2 linked regions of the Lichenibacterium dinghuense genome follow. The protein of the gene in region 1 interacts with the protein of each later gene in a pairwise test. Links are inferred from orthologs where the notes say so. Each region holds a gene or a part of one and is shown on either strand. Other genes may lie near its edges.

Evidence for each region.
Region 2: the proteins of L7N97_RS11550 (region 1) and recJ interact in binary tests that used the Escherichia coli proteins (3 or more experiments, as listed by UniProt). The link is inferred for Lichenibacterium dinghuense from one-to-one orthologs.

Annotation. Positions count from the first base shown.
Region 1 is NZ_JAJLMN010000001.1:2,377,692-2,385,407, reverse strand. The notes cover bases 3,361-6,407. They hold L7N97_RS11550 (type IA DNA topoisomerase), read left to right. Parts: upstream 3,361-3,709; coding sequence 3,710-6,106; downstream 6,107-6,407. Other genes in these bases: mdcB (triphosphoribosyl-dephospho-CoA synthase MdcB), read left to right, coding at 3,361-3,657. Also shown: L7N97_RS11575 (oxidoreductase), read left to right, coding at 1-257; L7N97_RS11570 (class I SAM-dependent methyltransferase), read right to left, coding at 254-733; L7N97_RS11565 (amidohydrolase), read left to right, coding at 863-2,017; mdcG (malonate decarboxylase holo-[acyl-carrier-protein] synthase), read left to right, coding at 2,093-2,788; more of mdcB, read left to right, coding at 2,779-3,360; L7N97_RS11545 (TOBE domain-containing protein), read left to right, coding at 6,410-6,667; L7N97_RS11540 (hypothetical protein), read left to right, coding at 6,707-7,045; L7N97_RS11535 (alpha/beta hydrolase), read right to left, coding at 7,079-7,716.
Region 2 is NZ_JAJLMN010000001.1:4,314,723-4,320,049, reverse strand. What follows is about bases 2,336-5,327. They hold recJ (single-stranded-DNA-specific exonuclease RecJ), read right to left. Parts: upstream 4,733-5,327; coding sequence 2,939-4,732; downstream 2,336-2,938. Other genes in these bases: parE (DNA topoisomerase IV subunit B), read left to right, coding at 4,912-5,327; L7N97_RS20550 (Gfo/Idh/MocA family protein), read left to right, coding at 2,336-2,929. Outside these bases: L7N97_RS20565 (D-tagatose-bisphosphate aldolase, class II, non-catalytic subunit), read left to right, coding at 1-344; L7N97_RS20560 (L-iditol 2-dehydrogenase), read left to right, coding at 376-1,146; more of L7N97_RS20550, read left to right, coding at 1,652-2,335. UniProt on the Escherichia coli protein: Single-stranded-DNA-specific exonuclease.

The sequences.
Region 1 (7,716 bases):
CGATCCCGGACTACGCCGAGACCGTGGCGGCGCGCCTCGCCACGACCTCCAGGAACAGCGGCACCCAGGCGGGCGACCCCGTGCGGGCCGGGCAGGCGATGATCGACCTCGTCGGCGAGGCCAACCCGCCCCTCCACCTCGTGCTCGGCGAGTGGGGCCACGATGCGGTGGTGAAGAAGCTGCGCGACACGCTGGCCGAGGTCGAGGGCCGGCGCCAGACCGCGCTCGACACCGACTACCCGGCGGGCGAGCGTTAGACGCGCCGCAGCACGTGGTAGCGCCCCTCGGCCACGCCGGGGGGCAGCGGCTCGGGCGCGAGGTCCGGGTGGGGCAGCGCGCCGCCGCTCACGGCGTATCCCCCCGGCACGAGCAGCCGGGCCGCGAGCGCCGGCAGCCAAGTCAGGAGTTCGGCGTCGCCGGCCTCGTCGCCGGTCTCGATGTCGGCGTGCACCAGGGCCGCGCAGCCGTCCGGCCAAGCCGCGGCTGTGTCGCGGAGGTGCCCGACCACGAAGTCCTCGAGCGCGGGGCGGGGCCTCACGCCCTCCACCACCACGCTCTCGAAGACCACGATGCGGCGGTCCGGGAGCAGCCCGCGCAGGTGGTCGTAGGTGCGGGCGCTGCCGAGGCCGAACTCCAGGACGAGGCCCGGCACGCCGTCGAGCCGGCGCGGCAGGGCGTTGAGGATGTCGCGCTGGGCCTGCATGCGGCGGATGAAGGAATCGAGGCGGCTCATGGCGCTCCCGTGACGGGCGATGCACCTCTCGCCCACGGGCGCACAACGGGGCCGGGAGCGGGACCGTTCCCGACCCGCGCGTTGACACCGGCCGACGAGGGGCGCCATCGTCCGGGCGGAGGGTCCACCATGTCCGATGCCGCGTCGATCGAAGCCCTGGCCGGGGAGGTCGCCGAGTGGCGGCGCGAGATCCATCGGCATCCGGGGATCGCCTTCGACGTCGGGCCCACGGCGTCCCTCGTCGCCGACAAGCTGCGCGCCTTCGGCTTCGACGAGGTGATGGAGGGCGTGGGCCGCACCGGCGTGGTCGGCGTGCTGCGCGGCCGCCGCGGCGGGGACCGCGCGGTCGCGCTCCGCGCCGACATGGACGCGCTGCCGATCTTCGAGCAGACCAATCTCGGCCACGCGTCGCGCGAGGCGGGGAAGATGCACGCCTGCGGCCACGATGGCCACACCGCCATGCTGCTCGGCGCCGCCAAGCACCTCAGCGGGGCGCGCGACTTCGCCGGCACGGCGGTGTTCCTGTTCCAGCCCGCCGAGGAGACGAGCGAGGGCGCCCTCGCCATGATCGAGGACGGGCTGTTCGACCGCGTGCGCGTCGACAGCGTCTACGGGCTGCACAGCCTGCCGGGCCTCCCCGTGGGCCATTTCGCGACGCGGCCCGGCCCCGTTATGGCCTCGGTCGACCGCTTCGAGGTGCTGGTGGAGGCGCGCGGCGCCCACGCGGCCATGCCGCACCAGGGCGTCGACGCCGTGCTGGTGGCGAGCCAGATCGTGGTGGCGCTGCAGTCCATCGTGTCGCGCAACCTCGATCCGCTGGAGCCCGCCGTGGTGACGGTGGGCGCGATCCAGGCCGGCGACGCCTTCAACGTGCTGCCCGACACGGCGCGGCTGCTCGGCACCTGCCGGGCCCTCACCGCGGCCTCGCGCGACACGATCGAGCGGCGGCTGCGCGAGGTGGCCGAGGGCGTGGCGCGGCTCAACGGCGCGCAGGCGCGCGTCACCTACGACCGCATCTCGCCCGCCACCGTGAACCATGCCGCCGAGGCGGGCCTCGCGGCGCGCGTGGCCGAGGGCGTGGCCGGGCCGGGCAACGCCGACGCGGCCATGCCGCCGCTGATGATCGGCGAGGACTTCGCGCGCTTCCTCGAGGTGAAGCCGGGCGCCTTCTCGTTCATCGGCAACGGCGACACGGCCGGGCTGCACCACCCCGCCTACGACTTCGACGACCGGGCCATCTCGTCGGGCATCCGCTACTGGGTGGGGCTGGTCGAGGCCGCGTGAAGCGGTTCCGATGAGGTCGGGTCGGTTGCGCCCCGTCCGCGCGGATCGCATCGGAACTCGTTTCGCGGCCGGCGCGTGAGACCTCCCAAACCGGCGCGCCACGACCTCCTCCTCGTCGCGCCCGCCGACTGGCCCGCGGTCCTCGCCGCGCTTCCCGGCCGGCCCGAGCTGCCGTCCGGCGCCGCGGCGCTGGTCCGGGGCTGGGCCGAGGCGGGCCGGCCGGTCATCGCCCGGCGCCCCGCCCCCGGCGACGCGCCCGGCGCGGTGCCGGCGGGCCTGCCCCTGCCGCCGCGCCTCGGCAAGGGCCGCGTCGCGCTGCTGATCCCCGCCGGCGTGCCGTGGCGGCCCGTGCCGCCCGTGACGCTGGCGGAGGCCGCGGCCCTCGCGCCCGCGCCCTGGCGCGGCGCGATCGACGCGCTGCTCCGTCTCGCCGACGCGGTCGGCCTCGTGCCGCGGGTCTTCGGCGCGCTGCTGTGGCGCGCGAAGACGGGACTGGCCTACCTCGGGCCGGGGTCGGACCTCGACCTTCTGTGGCCCGCGGAGGACGGGCGCGCCATCGGGCCGCTGCTCGACGGGCTAGGCGCGATCGCCGCTGCGGCGCCGATGGCGGTCGACGGCGAGGTGCTGACGCCCTTCGGCGGCGTGCAGTGGCGCGAGCTGGCCGCGGCCCGGCGGGGCGGGGGCGCCGCCGTGCTGGCGAAATCGCTCGACCGCGCCGGCTTCGTGCGCGCCGAGACGATCCTCGGCGCCGGGGCGCCCGCGTGCCGCTGAGCGCCGAGCTAGAGGCTCCCCCGGCCGGCCGGCCCGAGCGCGTCGCGGCGCTGGCCCACGCGGCGCTGATCGCCGAGCTGGAGGCTTGGCCGAAACCCGGCCTCGTCAGTCTCGTCGACAGCGGCAGCCACGCCGACATGGACGCCGGCGCGCTCAAACGCAGCGCCGACGCCATCCGCCCCTTCTTCGCCGACCTCGTGCGGGCCGGGGAGGGGCGGGCCGGCATGGCCGAGCTCAGGCGCATCGGCCTCGCCGCCGAGGCCGCCATGATGGCGGCGACGGGCGGGGTCAACGCGCACCGCGGCGCCATCTTCTCGCTCGGCCTCCTCGCGGCCGCCGAGGGCGTGGTGGGTGGGGCGGGGGGCAGCGCCGAGGGCCGCGCCCGCGCGGTCGGCGCGCTGTGGGGCGGGGCGATCCGGGGCGGGCCGGCGCCGGCCTCCAGCAACGGCGCCGCCGCGGTGCTGCGCTTCGGCGTCGGCGGCGCGCGGGAGGAGGCCGCGGCGGGCTTCCCGACCCTGCGCCGCACCGGCCTGCCGGGGCTGCGCGAGGGCCGGCGGCTGCGGCCGGACGACCCCGTGGCGGCGCGGGTCCACTGCTTCTTCGCCCTGATGGCCGCCGTCGACGACACCAACCTGCTCCACCGCGGCGGCCGCGGCGGCCTCGCCTTCGCGACGGCATCGGCGGCGCGCTTCCTCGCGGCGGGCGGCGTCGGCGCGCCAGACTGGCGGGACGAGGCCGCGCGGCTCCACCACGCGTTCGTCGCGCGGCGCCTCAGCCCCGGCGGCTCGGCGGACCTCCTCGCCGCGACGCTGTTCCTCGACGCGCTCGAGGCCGCCCCTTGCGCGGGGAGCGCCGATCCCCTTCTATGAGAACGGGACGGGAACGGCAGCCCCTGCCGGGTCCCCTTCGGGAGCGCGCAGGATGTCGAGGCCGGCCGGCGAGCGCACGCTGTTCTTCTTCGAGAAGCCCTCGGCGATGCGCCAGCTGCAGCGCTTCTTCAAGTCGCCCACCACGACCTGCGTGGCGGCCGAGGGCCACCTGCTCAGCGCCGAGGAGCCGGGCGACCTGCGGCCCGAGTGGAAGCCGTGGCGCTTCGACGAGCTGCCCATCGTGCTCGACGCCATCCCGGTGCGGGCCGGCAAGAACCGCTCCGGCCAGTCGCACAAGCCCAAGCTCGACGCGATCCGGCAGGCGCTGCGCGACGCAGACCGCGTGGTGATCGCGACCGATCCGGGCCGGGAAGGGTCGATGATCGCCTGGGAGGTGCTGGAGCACCTCGGCTGGCGCGGCCGCGTCGACCGCCTGAAGCTCGGCGCCCTCGACGACCTGTCGATCCGGCGCGCCTTCGCGGTCATGGCGAAGGAGCCGGATTCGGGCCAGCGCGACTATGCCGCCTACCTCGAAGCGCTGTGCCGCCAATACGAGGACTACCACCTCGGGCTCAACGGCACCCGCGCGGTGTCGCTGCGCCTCCGGCCCGCGGCGTTCCGCGAGCCGTGGCGCTTCGGCGGCGTGCAGACGCCGACCCTCGCCATCCTGGCCGACCTCGAGACGCGCATCCGGGACTTCGTGCCGCGCGACTTCTTCAAGGTCGGCCTGCCCGTCGTCACCCGCGGCGGGGCGAAGCTCACGCTCTGGCACGCGCCGAAGGAGCGCATCTTCGAGCGCGAGGCCGCGGAGGCGATCCGCGACGCCGCGGCGCGCTGGTCGGGGCGGCTCGCCGTCGAGCAGAAGGACGTGCGGCGCCCGCCCCCGAAGCTGTTCTCCAAGGACACGCTGGCCCGGCGCTGCGCCAAGCGCTTCGGCTGGGACCCGCAGCACACCGCCAAGCTCGCCCAGGAGCTCTACGACAGGGGCTACCTGTCCTACCCCCGCACCGAATCCGAGCACCTGCCGGAAAGCCAGACCGGCGACGCCGCCGCGGTGGTGGCCGCGGTCGTGACCGTGCTCAGCGACTGTGCGCCGCTCCTGCCGGAGGCGCTGGTGTTCCGGCGCGGGCTCAAGGGCCACTACGTCAAGGACCCCGGCGAGCACCACGCGGTCGTGCCGCTGCGCAAGGTGCCGGCCGGTGCCGGCCTCGCGCCGGACCTGTCGCGCCTGTGGGAGCTCGTCGCCAAATCGTTCCTCGCGGCCCACATGCCGGACGGGGTCGACGCCCGCACGACCGTGTCGGTCGAGGTCGCCACGCCGCTCGGGGCGAAGCGCTTCACGGTCGGCGGCAGCGTGGTGCGCGTCCCCGGCTGGCGCGCGATCTACGGCGCCGAGGCGGAGCCCGACGCCGAGGCCGTGCCCGGCAAGGCCAAGCGCGACGACGAGGCGCTGGTGGCGCGCCTGCCCGCGGTCGGCGACGGCGAGGACGCGAAGGCCACCGGCGCCGACGTCGCCACGGCCGTCACCGAGCCGCCCCGCCGCGTCACCCGCGGCGAGCTGCCGGTGGTGATGGGTCGCCTGATCGACCAGGTGGACGACCCGGCCGTCAAGCGCGCGCTGGAGAACCCCGCCAACCCGAACGAGCCGAAGGGCCTCGGCACGGCCGCGACCCGCGACACGATGCTGCCGAAGCTCATGAAGAGCCACTACATCGCGCTCCAGAAGGGCAAGGACCCGGCCATCGAGGTGACGGAGGTGGGGCTCGCCTTCCTGGCCGCGGTGCGCCGCGTGTTCCCGGCCTACGGCGACCCCGTCGGCCGCGCCGCCTTCGAGGCCGAGCTGGCGGAGGTCGGGCAGGCGCCCACGCGGGCCGAGGCCCTGCGGCGCGCCGAAGCCTTTCGGCGGCGCACGCGGGCCCGCGTCGGCGAGCTGATCGCGGCGGTCAGCGGCTCGGCGGCGCTCGACGTGCGGCCGGGCGCGCGCGACGCGTCTGGGCCGGGCGGCCCGGCGCGGGCACCGACCGCCGCCATGGTGGCCTATGCGGTCGCGCTCGCGGAGCGGAAGGGGCTGAAGCTGCCCCGCGGCCTCAAGACCGACGCCAGGATATGCCGCACCTTCCTCGGCGAGCACGCGGAGCCGCGGCCGGAGCGGGCCGAAGCGCCGGCCAAAGGGGCAGGGGGCCGGCCGCCGAGCCCCGCCATGCTGCGCTACGCGCAGAGCCTCGCCCGGCAGCTCGGCACGGACTGCCCGGCCGAGGTGGCGGAGGACTTTTCGGCCTGCCGCCGCTTCCTCGACGCGCACGGCGGCGCGGCGAAGGGGGCACCGGAGGCGGGGGCGAAACCGTCGAGGTCTGCGCGGGAGCCGGGCGCCAAGGCCCGCGCGCCCCGCCGCCCGTCGCGGCGCAGGGCGGCCGCACCGTCGGACGGGGCGTCGGCCGCGCCGTTCTGACGGGGGCTCGACCGGGCGCCCCGGCCCGTCCGCCGACGGTATTCTCAGATCTCTGAGCATCGGGGTCGGCGCCCTTCTCCCGCGAGGGGAGAAGGGCAGAACCGGCCGGCCGCCAGATGGGTGGGTACGACCGCGGCGATGCGGGGGAGGATGGCGCCCGAGCCTCGCTCCCGCGCGCGATCCGGGGAGGGGGAACCTCCGGCGGGGTGCCGGGGCCGGTCGCGGGCGCTATGTCGTCACCGTGCCCGGAGCCTTCGCGCCCCGCGTCGACGGGCGGCCGCATCAGAAAGGGACGAACACCGCATGACGGACCACAACGCCCGCAACGACCTGCCGGCCCGCGTCGTCGCCATCAAGCGCGGCGACGTGATGGCCCAGGTCGACGTCCGCCTGGACGGGACGGACTACCGCATGACCTCCGTGATGACGGTGGATTTCCTCGACGCCATGGGCCTCGCCGGGGGCGACACGGTGCACGTCCTCGCCAAGGCCATCAATGTGCTGCTGACGCGGCCCCCATCCGGCGCGGCGGGGTCGACCGCGGGGCGCGTGTCGCGGTAGGGCTCCCACCACGCCGTCAGGGGCGGGGGAGAGTGCGACGTGGACCGACAGCACATGCGCGCCGTGTACCGCTGGATCGACGGCGAGGACACGGTGATGACCTTCGACCTCGTCCTGTCGGGCGACCGTGTCGTCGAGCGCACGGCCTTCTTCGGCTTCACGGGGCAGATGGCCTCGTCCTTCTACCCCTTCGTGCTCCTGGCCGACGGCCGCATCGACTTCGGCTCCGACTACGCCGACGAGGAGGTCCGCTTCATCCGCACCGATCTCCGCGAGCGGCCCGTCCGCCTCGGCGAGTCGATGACCACGCAGGAGCGGGGCGAGGACGGCCGCTTCGAGGGCTGGACCTACCGCTGCATCCGGCTCGACCCGGTGTGACGCGGCGCCGGCCGGGGAGGCCGGCGGGCGCGGTCACGCCAGGAGGTCGACCGCCGCGAGGAGCCGCGCCACGTCCTCGTCGCGCGACAGGCGGTGGTCGCCGTCCTTGACCAGCGTGATGCTGACGGGGTCGGCGGCGAGGTGCTCGACGAGCCGCATGGCGTGCTGCCACGGCACGTCCTCGTCGCGCATGCCCTGCAGGATGTGCACCGGCCCGTGGGCGCGGATGGGGCCGCCGAACAGCAGGTGGTCCCGCCCGTCCTCGATCAGCGCCCGCGTGACCGGGTAGGGCTCCGGCCCGTAGGGGGAGGGGCGCATCCAGCGGCCCGTCTCCGCGATCTCGCGGCGGATCTCGGGGCCGAACCGGTCCCACATCAGCGCTTCGGTGAAGTCCACCGCCGGCGCGATCAGCACGAGGCCGGCGATCCGGCCGGCCTCGCCGGCCTCGGCCAGGGCCCGCGCGGCGAGCAGCGCGATCCAGGCCCCCATGGACGAGCCGACCAGAATCTGCGGCCCCGCGCTCAGCGCCCGGATGGCCGCCAGGGCGTCGTCGAGCCACAGGCCGATCGTGCCGTCCTCGAAGCGGCCCTCCGAGGCGCCGTGGCCGGAATAATCGAAGCGCAGGCAGGCGCGCCCGTCCTCGCCCGCCCGCGCGTCGAGCGCCACCGCCT
Region 2 (5,327 bases), 1.9 Mb from region 1 along the record:
AGGACGAGGGCCTGCGCGCCGCGATGGAGCGGCTGATGGTGGCGGAGCCGGGACACTGGCAGCGCTACTACGGCGGCCAGGGCGCGGCGCTGGCCGCCCAGCGCCACTTCTCGTACAGCGACCGCATCCGCTACTACTGGCCGCATCCCGAGGCCCGCGCCGCCGTCGACGCGCTCATGGCCCGGCTCGGCGACCGGGCCATCCCCGAAACGCTGATCGGCCAGTACCTGCCCCGGCTCTACGACGGCGTGCGAGACGGGGCCGTCCGGCCGCGGGCGCGCGACCTCGTGATCGCCGCGATCCGCCTGGCCCTGCAGCCCTACAGCGCGGCCTGCTCGGCCTGACGCTTCCGGACGAACCCAAAGGAGAAGACGCATGCAGCTCGACGGCAAGGTCGCCATCGTCACGGGCGCGGCGCGCGGCATCGGCCGCGCCATCGCGGAGCGCTACCACGCGGAGGGCGCCAGGGTCGTGGTCGCCGACCTCAACCGGGCCGGCGCCGAGGAGGCCGCGGCCGCGCTGGGTCAGGGCGCGCTCGGGCTCGCGTTCGACGTCACGCACCAGGAGTCGATCGACGCCCTGGTGGCGCGCGTGGTCGCCGAATACGGCGGCATCGACATCCTCGTGAACAACGCCGGCCTCTTCGACCTCGCCCCCATCGTCGATATCACGCGGGAAAGCTACCGCAAGGTCTACGCCGTCAACGTCGAGGGCCTGCTCTTCACGATGCAGGCCGTCGCCCGCGAGATGATCGCGCAGGGGCGGGGCGGCAAGATCATCAACTTCGCGTCCCAGGCCGGCCGCCGCGGCGAGGCGCTGGTGGGCGTCTACTGCTCGTCCAAGGCCGCGGTGATCTCGCTGACCCAGAGCGCCGGCCTCGACCTCATCAAGCACGGCATCAACGTCAACGCCATCGCGCCCGGCGTGGTCGACAACGAGCACTGGGACCACGTGGATTCCATGTTCGCCCGCTACGAGAACCTCCAGCCGGGCGAGAAGAAGCGCGCCGTCGGCGCCTCGGTGCCGTTCGGCCGCATGGCCCGGCCCGAGGAGATCGGCGGCCTCGCGACCTTCCTGGCCAGCCGGGACGCCGACTACATCGTGGCCCAGTGCTACAACATCGACGGCGGCAACTGGATGAGCTGAGCCGAAAGGGCGACCTCGACCGGACCCGCGGGCGGGCGATGCCCGGCGCGGGTCTGAACTGAACGGGAGGAAGCCGAGCGCGATGTCGGCTTCATCGCGCCCCGCATCGCCGCAGGATCGACCGACTTCGGTTTCCAGTCCGGCGACAGCCGCCTGTCGGCTTTTGCCGGTCAGCGTACAGCCAGCCGAGCCGTCGCGACGCAGGCCGGTCTCCGGCCTTCAAGGCTCGAACGGGAAAGATTACAGGGGGTGCCTCTGGCGCGCCCAAGGGGAATCGAACCCCTGTTTTCGCCGTGAAAGGGCGACGTCCTAGACCGCTAGACGATGGGCGCGGACGGTGGAAGGCGATGCCTCGACCGTGGAGCGCTTATAGGCCGAGCCGGGCCGGTCTGGCAAGCGCGGGCGCGGCCTCGCGCACAGGCCTCGCGACGCGTCGCCCCGGCCGTGGACCAGGCTCAGGCAGCCGGACGTTGACGGCGCATCGTCCCCCAGCCGGAGCGCACCCATGTCCGAACCCGACCGCCGCCAGATGCTGAAGCTCGCTGCCGCGGCCGCCGGGGCGGCGCTCGGCGGCACGGCCGCGGCCCGGGCCGCCGAACCCGCCGTCGACACCGGCACGGTCGCGGGCGGCAAGCTGGACTTCCCGACCTGGACGGCGCCGACCGAGCGCCCGACGCCGCCGCCGCCCGCGCCCCTGCCCCCGTCCGAGCGGGTCGGCTTCGCGGTGCTGGGGCTCGGCCGGCTCGCCACGGAGGAGATCCTGCCGGCCTTCGGCCGGTCGAAGCGCGCCAAGCTCGTCGCGCTGATCTCGGGCACGCCCGACAAGGCGAGGCTCCTCGCGCGCCAGCACGGCGTCGCGCCGGACGCGGTCTACGGCTACGGCGACTGGGACCGGATCAAGGCCGATCCGGCCATCCAGGCCGTCTACATCGTGACGCCCAACGCGCTGCACCGGGAAGCGACGCTCGCGGCCGCGGCCGCCGGCAAGCACGTGCTCTGCGAGAAGCCCATGGCGACGAGCTCCGCCGACTGCCAAGCGATGATCGACGCCTGCGCGACGGCGAGGCGGCACCTGATGATCGCCTACCGCTGCCAGTACGAGCCCAACAACCGCGCCCTGCAGGACATGGTGCGCGGCGGGCGCTACGGCGCGGCCCTGCTCTACGACGCCGTCAACACACAGAACATGGCGGCGCCGACGCAGTGGCGCTTCGTGAAGGCGCTGGCCGGCGGCGGCGCCCTGCCCGACATCGGGCTCTACTGCCTCAACGGCGCGCGCTTCCTCAGCGGCGAGGAGCCGACCGAGGTCTACGCCCACACCCATTCGACGCCGGGCGACCCGCGCTTCAGGGAGGTCGAGGAGCAGGTCACCTTCACGCTGCGGTTCCCGAGCGGGCTCGTGGCGAACTGCGCGGCCTCCTACGGCCTCCACGAGAACCGGAGGCTCGGGATGGGCATGCCGGCAGCCGCGATCGATTTCGCCAACGCCTTCGCGTACACGGGGCAGAGGCTGCAGATCGCGCACCGGGACGGCGACGCCGAGGCGGTGGTCGACCGCCGCATCGCGGCGAAGGATCAGTTCGCGCTGGAGCTCGACCACATGGCGGAGTGCGTCGCCACCGGCCGGCGCCCGCGCACGCCCGGCGAGGAGGGCCTGGCGGACCAGCGCATCATGGAGGCGATCTACCGCTCGGCCGCGACGGGCCAGCCCGTGGCGCTGCCGAAGGTCGAGGGCCTCGACACGACGCGCGGCCCGGCGCTGCCCCCGGCGGACCAGGGCTGAGCCGCCGCCCTACCCCGGCTGGTCCGGCACGAGCGCGGCGTCTAGCAGGCGCAGCTCCGGCCGGCCCCCGCCCCCGCCCCAGCGGTTGACCGTGAGCGTGCCGGCGGCGTGGACGAGCTTGCCCCGCGCCGCCATGATCCCCTGCCCGAGCGGCCCCTCGGCGACGCGGAACGCCACGGCGCGGATGCGGCTGCCGTCGCGGCCCGCCAGGGTCGCGCGCAGGTGCCCCTCGCCCATCGTGCCGCAGTCCACCACGCGGTGGCTCGGCAGCGCCACCACGGGCTCCGGCGCGCCGGCGCCGAAGGGGCCCGCGGCCTCGAGCCCGCCGATCAGCTCCGGCGTGGCGGAGCCCGCGCCCAGCGTCCCGTCGACCTCCAGGGCCGCCTCGGCGCGGGACCGCGCGACGGCGTCGGCGAAGTGGTCGTGCAGGAAGTCGCGGAAGGCGGGCAGGCTCGCCGCCGGCAGCGTCACGCCCGCCGCCATGCCGTGGCCGCCCCCCTTCAGCAGCAGCCCTCGCTCGACGGCGAGCCGCACCGCGGCCCCGAGGTCCGCGCCGGGGGTCGAGCGGCCGGAGCCGGTGCCGGTGTCGCCCGCGAGCGCGATGGCGAAGGCGGGCCGGTCGAAGCGCTCGCGCAGCCGCGCCGCGACGAGCCCGACGACGCCGGGGTGCCACCCTTCGGCAGCGGCCACGATCACCGCGCTGTCCCCGCCCCCGACCAGGGCGAGCGCTTCCGCTTCGGCCTCCTCGACGGCGGCGAGCTCGATCACGCGGCGCTCGCGGTTCAGCCGGTCGAGGTCGGCGGCGATGCGCGCCGCCTCGACCGGGTCAGGCGTCAGGAGCAGGCGCGTGCCGAGCGCCGAGTCGCCGATGCGGCCGCCGGCGTTGATGCGCGGGCCGACGAGATAGCCGAGGTGGAAGGGCGAGGGCGCGCCGTCGGCGCCCGCCACGTCGAACAGCGCCGCGAGGCCGGGCCGGGCGCGCCGCGCCATCACGGCGAGGCCCTTGGCCACGAAGGCCCGGTTGAGACCGGTGAGCGGCACCACGTCGGCGACCGTGGCGAGGGCCACGAGGTCGAGCGCGGCGAGGAGGTCGGGCGCGGCGCGCCCGTCCCAGAACCCGGAAGCCTTGAGGGCGCGGTGCAGCGCCACCAGCACCATGAAGACCGCGCCGGCGGCGCAGAGGTGGCCGAGGCCGGACAGGTCGTCGGGGCGGTTGGCGTTGACGAGGGCCGCCGCGCGCGGCAGCTCGGCGCCGAGCTGGTGGTGGTCGATCACCACCGTGTCGAGCCCGCGCCGCGCCGCCTCCTCCAGCGGCACGAGGCTCGTCGAGCCGCAGTCCACCATCACGAGCAGCGTGGCGCCGCCCGTCGCCAGCGCCGCCACGGCCGGCACGCTCGGCCCGTAGCCGTCGACCAGCCGGTCGGGTATGTGGATCGCGGGGTCGAGCCCGGCCGCCCGCAGATAGCCGACCAGCAGGGCCGCCGCGCAGGCGCCGTCGACGTCGTAGTCGCCCAGCACCGCGACGCTTTCCCCCGCCCGCACCGCGCGGGCGAGCCGCTCCACGGCGGCCGGCATGTCGGCGAGCACGTCGGGGTCCGGCATCAGCGCGCGCAGGCTGGGGTCGAGGAAGGCCGCGCAGTCCGCCACGTCGCGGCCGCGGCTCGCCAGCACGCGCGACAGCAGGTCCGGCATGCCGTGGCTCTGCGCGATCGCGGCCGCGCGCCGCGCGCCGGCCTCGTCGAGCCGCGCCCGCCAGGCGCGGCCCGTCATCGAGCGGGCGACGTCGAGCACGAGCGGGTTCATCGGCGGCGGAGGGTTTTCACGGGATGGAGGCCTTCGATCGGCGCGAGCGGGAGCCTCCTTCGCGGGAGGGCGGCACCCTTACCCCGGCGCGACTCGATGGCGAAAGGGTTTCATGTTAACCGTCTCGGGCTTATGTACACGGTCTGTTCCCGTATCCCACCGTCCCGCAGGGCCCGCCGATGTCTCCCAGGTCCGCCGCCGCCGCCGTCCCCGAGGACCTGTTCGCCGTGAACGACGACGTGCCGTCCATCGCCGAGGCCGGGAAGAAGCGCCGCGCCCTGCCGTTGCGCGACGGGACTCCCGACGAGGCCGGCTACACCGCCGCCTCGATCGAGGTTCTGGAAGGGTTGGAGCCGGTGCGGCGGCGCCCCGGCATGTACATCGGCGGCACCGACGAGGCGGGCCTGCACCACCTCTTCGCCGAGGTGATCGACAATTCCATGGACGAGGCCGTGGCGGGCCACGCGAGCCGCATCGACGTCGCGATGGAAGCGGACGGCTTCGTGTCGATCACCGACAACGGCCGCGGCATCCCGGTCGACCCGCACCCGAAGTTCCCCGACCGCTCGGCGCTCGAAGTCATCATGACCACGCT